Regions from separate parts of the Sphingomonas sp. CFBP 13706 genome, predicted to be linked through region 1. Evidence: riboswitches for the same ligand, from Rfam matches in the RefSeq annotation. Region 1 holds a riboswitch; the other holds the start of a gene.

Region 1 (3,214 bases):
GCCGGTTTCGATCATTTTGCGGGGGCGATAGGCTAGAGTCAGTGCAAACAGGTGGAGCACCGGCCGGGCGTCGTCGACCGAGGATCTGAATGGCAACGGCGTTCGATCCGGTCCCGTTGCTGTGATAATTCCGCTACGGGTCGTCGCGATTCCGACCCTGGCGGTGCGCTCGGTTTGGCTCTGACGGTCATGACCGTTATGGAGGGGGCCAATCCGATGGGCCGGGAGGTTTTTCCCCGGTTCATGTGGAGGGGAGCATTGGGGACATGGCTGATCACGGCCAGCCGCCATCAGCCACATCATGAACGATACAGGTGCAATTATGAGCTCACTTTCCGGTTCTGGGATCGGCTCTGCGGCACCGACCGGGAGCACGGCGATGCGGGCAGATCGCATGCCAAGGCTGCCGCGCGTGCTGGCGGCGGCAGCGGTCTGGGCCGTTCTGGCGGCGGCGAGCCCGGTCACGCGGCTTGACGTCGAGGTCGACAATCTTCGCTCGGCCAAAGGCTTGATCCGTATCTGTCTGACCGCCGACCCCGACAATTTCCCCGCTTGTGTCGACGATGCCAAGGCACTGACCCGGACCCTGCCCGCCGCGGTCCGGACGACGAGCTTTCCGGGCCTGCCGCAGCGCGGCTATGCGCTGGCGATCATCCATGACGAGAACAGCAACTCCAAGCTCGACACGATCGCGGGCATCCCGCGCGAGGGCTATGGCTTCTCGAACAACGCCGCGGTACGCTTCGGACCGCCTCGCTTTTCCGCGGCACGGTTCATGCTCGCCGGTGATGCTGAAATGCAACAGGTCAGGATGCGTTACATCTTCTGACGGATTGCAACGGACCGAATGGGGTTGCCCCGCGTTGCGCGGTGGAACCTTTTTGTCCGGAGCCCGTCCTTGCGCGCATTCTCACTCGTTCTGACTGCCGCAACCGCGGCAGTCGCCCTCGCCACGCCGGCACTTGCGCAGACGGATCCCAATCCGACCCCGCCAATCACCGATCCCGCCGACAACAACCGCATCACGCTCGGTCTCGGCGTCGCGTCGCTTCCCGATTACGAGGGTGCGGACAGCAACAGCTTCACCCCCGGCGCGGTCGCGATCGGTACGGTCCGCGGGCATGACTTCTTCACGCGCGGTACGCAGCTCTACGTGAACCTGATCCCCAATACCGGATCGGTCGGTATCAACTACGAAGTCGGTGTCATCGCCGCGGTGCGTACCGATCGCACGGGCCGGGTCGACAACCGTCAGGTCCGCGCGCTCGGCAAGATCGACACGGCCTATGAAGTCGGCGGCTTTGTCGGCGTCGGCAAGACCGGCGTCATCACCAGCGATTACGACACGCTGACCGCGCGCGTCGCCTATATCCACGACGTGTCGGGCACGCACGACAGCTATGTCATCACCCCGCAGGTCAACTACACCACGCCGCTGTCGGTCCGGACCCTGGTCGCCTTCGGCCTGTCGGCGGATTATGCGGGCAAGGGCTTTAGCCGGACCTATGCGGCGGTCACGCCGATCGGCACGATCAACAGCGGTCTGCGCACCTATGACATCAACGACAGCGGTTTCCGCCGGGTCAACGTCTCCGCCTTCGCGTTGCAGAGCCTGTCGGGCGATCTGCGCCGTGGGTTCGGCGTCGGCGCGGGCGTGCTCTACGGCCGCATGCTCGGCAAGTACAAGGACAGCCCGATCGTCGCGGACGTCGGCGATGCCGACCAGTGGCTCGGCGCGGTGGGCCTGACCTACACCTTCTGATCGCAACCCGCCGATCGACCCGAAACCCCGTGCGGCCCGACCGCGCGGGGTTTTTCGTTTGCGCCCCCGTCCGTTGCGCCTATGCTCGCCCTACCCCGGGGGAGCGCCGATCCGCGCTTGAGAGGAAGGCAGGAGCCTTCGACCCGCTGAACCTGATCCGGTTGATACCGGCGGAGGGAGGGAGCGGTCGCCACAGAACCGCATGCCTTGCTCCGAGACCTTTAGGAGCAAGCGCATGGCCGATTACGATCCCCGCATCCCGACCGCCGATATCGGCGTCACCACCGGCCCGATACGCGGCTCGCGGAAGGTTCATGTCGCGGTGCCCTCCAGCCCCGACGTCCGCGTCGCGATGCGCGAGATCGTGCTCGACCCGAGCTGTTCCGAGCCGCCCTTGCGGGTCTACGACACCAGCGGTCCGTACACCGACCCCAGGGCGACGATCGACATCAACGCCGGCCTGCCGCAACTCCGCCGCCAGTGGATCGAGGCGCGCGGCGACGTCGAAAGCTACGACGCGCGCGCGGTCCGGCCCGAGGACAATGGCCAGCTCGGCCCCGACCGCTCGGGCGGCGTGCCGCAATTCCCCGGCAGCATCGCACGCCCGTTGCGCGCCAGGGCCGGCGCCAATGTCAGCCAGATGCACTATGCCCGCCGCGGCATCATCACGCCCGAGATGGAATATGTCGCGACCCGCGAGAATCTCGGCCGCGCGATGCTGAAAGAGTATAAGCGCGACGGCGAGAGCTTCGGTGCGTCGATCCCCGACTTCGTCACCCCCGAATTCGTCCGCGACGAGGTCGCGCGCGGCCGCGCGATCATCCCCAACAACGTCAACCACCCCGAATCCGAGCCGATGGCGATCGGCCGCAACTTCCTGGTCAAGATCAACGCCAATATCGGCAACTCCGCGGTCGCGTCGAACGTCGCCGCCGAGGTCGACAAGCTCGTCTGGTCGATCCGCTGGGGCGCGGACACGGTGATGGACCTGAGCACCGGCCGCAACATCCACGACACGCGCGAATGGATCCTGCGCAACAGCCCCGTGCCGATCGGCACCGTGCCGATCTATCAGGCGCTCGAAAAGGTCGGCGGCGTCGCCGAGGAGCTGACCTGGGAGATCTTCCGCGACACGCTGATCGAACAGGCGGAGCAGGGCGTGGATTACTTCACGATCCACGCCGGCGTGCGCCTCGCCTATATCCCGATGACCGCCAAGCGGGTCACCGGCATCGTCTCGCGCGGCGGCTCGATCATGGCGAAATGGTGCCTCAGCCACCACAAGGAGAGCTTCCTCTACGAGCGCTTCGACGAGATCACCGAGATCATGAAGGCGTATGACATCGCCTATTCGCTCGGCGACGGGCTGCGCCCCGGCAGCATCGCCGACGCGAACGACGAGGCGCAATTCAGCGAGCTCTACACGCTCGGCGAACTGACCCACCGCGCATG
Region 2 (3,214 bases), on a different contig from region 1:
GCACCGCGTCTCGATAAGTGAAAAGCGCGATCAGGTCGAGTGACGGCGTCGCACGGTGCTGTCCCTTGATCGTACACCGGGTCGCGACGATTCGGGTGTCAGGCCTCGGCGATCAGGCTGAGAACGTCGCCGATCAGGCGTCGCATCGCGTCGCGCGCACCATCGGCATCGCGCGCGGCGATCGCGACGGCGACCGCGGCATGGTCGGCGATGTTCGCGCTGCGCCCCTTGATCCGGTTGGTGAAGCGGATCGAGGTGCGAAGCGCGGTTTCAACCACTGACTGGAACTGTGCGTAGAAGGGGTTGCGCGACGCGCGCAGGACGGCGACGTGGAACGCGATGTCCGCGTCGAGCGGATCGTCATAGCTGCGCTCAGCAGCGGCCATCCGCGCCAGCCCCGCCTCGATCGCGACCATGTCCTGCTCGGTGTGATACAGCGCCGCCAGCGCTGCCGCTTCAGGCTCGATCCCGATCCGCAACTGGTTGAACTGCTGCAGCAGCTCGACCGAAAATTTGCGGTCCAGCAGCCAGCGCAGCACATCGGTGTCGAACAGGTTCCAGCTGCTCGCTGGCTGGACGATCGTGCCCTGTCGCGGGCGCGCGCTGACCAGTCCCTTGGCGGTCAGCATCTTGACCGCCTCACGGGTGACCGATCGGCTGACGCCATGCGCCACCGCGATCTCCGCCTCGGTGGGGAAGGGCCGATCCGTATATTGGCCGGTCACGATGGCCTTGCCGAGCAGGTCGAGCATGCCATGCGTAAGGTTCCGTCCCAGATCCCGATTCTCTAGGGCAACGACGTCGGTCAGCACACGCTCCATAAAGCCTGTGTGGCGCAAACCGGTCCGGCTGTCACCCACTGCAAGCGTCTGGGTGGCGTGGATTGTCATATAATTCTGCCGCGCGTGTGCCGGGAAGGCGCTGCGGAAGGGCGAACGGGCAATAACGCTATCCCCGGAAGACCGAACCGCCTAGACGGCGCGCTCCCCGGGGGGCCGCTGACGCGCGGCTGAGAGGTGGGCTGCAGCCCATGACCCGCTGAACCTGATCCGGTTGATACCGGCGTAGGGAGGGCTGGCGGCGCGTCCGTCGTCCCTCCGTGTGGAGTGGACGCAAGACCGTGATGATCCTTCGATTTGACCTGATGACGGGCCGGCCGCCCCGTGTTGCATGTACTGCGCTGGCAGTGGCACTTGCTGCTGTGGTGGCCTTCGCCCCCGCCAGCGCGCAGACGCAGGCGGATTCGCGGGACGGCGCCGACCCGGTCGATATCCGCGTGGTCGGCCTTCTCGATCCCGAGGGGCTGCTCCCCGACCAGACGGTGCCCAAGTCCGAGAGCGCGATCGCCGCGGCGTTCATCACCAAGCAGGCGCCGACGCTCAACGCGTTCCAGCTGGTCAATCTCCTGCCCGGCGCGACCGTCGCGTCGAGTGATCCTTACGGTCTGTCGACCAGTTCGAGCCTGACGTTGCGCGGGCTGGGGCAGGACGAGATCGGCGTGACGATGGAGGGCGCGCCGCAGAACGACATTGGCTATTATTACGCCTATCCCTCGCAGTTCGCTGATACCGAGAATCTCCAGCGGATCGCGCTGGCGCAGGGCGCGGTCGATATCGCGTCGCCGACCCTGGGCGGTGCGGGCGGGTCGCTGTCGCTCTGGCTCGACGATCCGAGTGCGGCGCCGCGCGGGCTCGTCGACCTGTCGATCGGATCCTATGCGGCGCGGCGCGGCTTCGTCCGGCTCGATAGCGGACGGATCGGCCAGACGGGGCTGCGGGCCTTCGTCTCTTATTCGAACACGCGCGCGAACAACTGGCGCGGTGCCGGCCATGACACGCGCCAACATGTCGATGCCAAGCTGCTCGGCGAATGGGGCAACGGCAACCGCGCGAGCCTGGCGCTGTCGTTCAACGACGCGAACTCGTCGACCTATCGCAGCCCGACGCTCGCCGAATGGCGCGCGCAGGGACGCGATTTCAACTTCGATGCGCGGTACAGCGCGGGCAACACCAATTACTGGCGGCTGTACCGTGCGCCGTTCCGCAACCTCTATGCGTCGGCGCCGGTGCATCTGGCGCTGGGCGCAGGGGTAACGCTCGACAGCACCAGCTATCTGCAGTTCGGCTACGGCAATTCGCCCTATGGGACGCAGCTCGGCACGACCGGCAATTTCCTCGGCATCGAGCCGCTCGCCGATCCGATCGCGCTGCCGGGTGCGGTCGACGGGGTCGCGACGGTGCTGGGCAATTATACCGGCGACCAGCGCCGCGCCGGGACGGTCAACACGCTGACAATCGAGCGCGGCATCCACCGGCTGACCGCGGGGCTGTGGTTCGATCACGGCACCGACCGCGTCGTCCAGTCCTACACCGCGGTCGGCGCCGACGGCGAACCGGCCGATCGCTGGGGGTATCGCGCAAAGGCGATCCGGACCGCGGACGGCCGGTTGCTCGCCTATGAGAACCAGCGGACCGTGACGGTGACCAAGGCGGCGTTCCTGGCCGACCATGTCACGCTGACCCCGCGTCTTGCGGTCGATATCGGGTTCAAGGGCGTCAACGTGCTGCGCAGCGGGCGCAACTACCTGCCCGGGCCGCAGGACCGCGTCCGCCTCGACAGCTTCGCCGCGCTGCCGCGGGCGGCGGTGCATTACGAGATCGACGACCGGCAGCAGCTGTTCGCCAACATCACGACGAACTTCCGCACGCCGAACGAGTTCACGCTCTACGACAGCTATGCGGGCGGTGCGCTGGTCAGCGCGGGGACGACCGCGCTCAAGAACGAATATGCGGTCTCGCAGGAGCTGGGCTATCGCTATATCGGTACAGCGCTGTCCGCATCGGTGACGGGGTTCCATTATGATTTCCGGAACCGCCAGCTGGCGACGGTCATCAACAATGGTGGCGCGCTGGTCAATTCGACGCTGAATGCCGGGGGGCAGAGCTCCTACGGGATCGATGCCGAGATCGACTATCGCCCGGCGCGCGGTGTCAGCGTCTATGTCTCGGGCGAATATCTGCGCGCACGGATCAGCGACGACCTGCCGGTCGGCGACGACTATCTGCCGACCCGCGGCCGGCATGCGGTCTCCAGCCCGACCGTCCAGGTCGGTGGCGGCGGGACCTATGACGACGGACGGCTGTTCGGCAGTGTCGCGGTGAAATATGTCGGGCGGCAATATGCGACCTTCGTCAATGACGAGAGCATCAAGGGC

Evidence for each region. Region 1 has a riboswitch for thiamine pyrophosphate ahead of thiC (phosphomethylpyrimidine synthase ThiC). Riboswitches for the same ligand answer to the same signal wherever they lie in the genome.
Region 2: linked by a shared signal. The riboswitch ahead of IFS44_RS11645 (TonB-dependent receptor) and the one ahead of thiC (phosphomethylpyrimidine synthase ThiC) in region 1 are both predicted to bind thiamine pyrophosphate.

What each region holds. Positions count from the first base shown of each region.
Region 1 covers NZ_JACYVM010000003.1:200,211-203,424, reverse strand. The annotation lists gene IFS44_RS07550 (sterol desaturase family protein) at 190-474, shown strand; gene IFS44_RS07545 (DUF2141 domain-containing protein) at 380-829, shown strand; gene IFS44_RS07540 (MipA/OmpV family protein) at 899-1,762, shown strand; TPP riboswitch at 1,851-1,958, shown strand; gene thiC (phosphomethylpyrimidine synthase ThiC) at 1,998-3,214, shown strand, end outside.
Region 2 covers NZ_JACYVM010000005.1:205,922-209,135, reverse strand. The annotation lists gene IFS44_RS11650 (FadR/GntR family transcriptional regulator) at 99-821, opposite strand; TPP riboswitch at 986-1,074, shown strand; gene IFS44_RS11645 (TonB-dependent receptor) at 1,145-3,214, shown strand, end outside.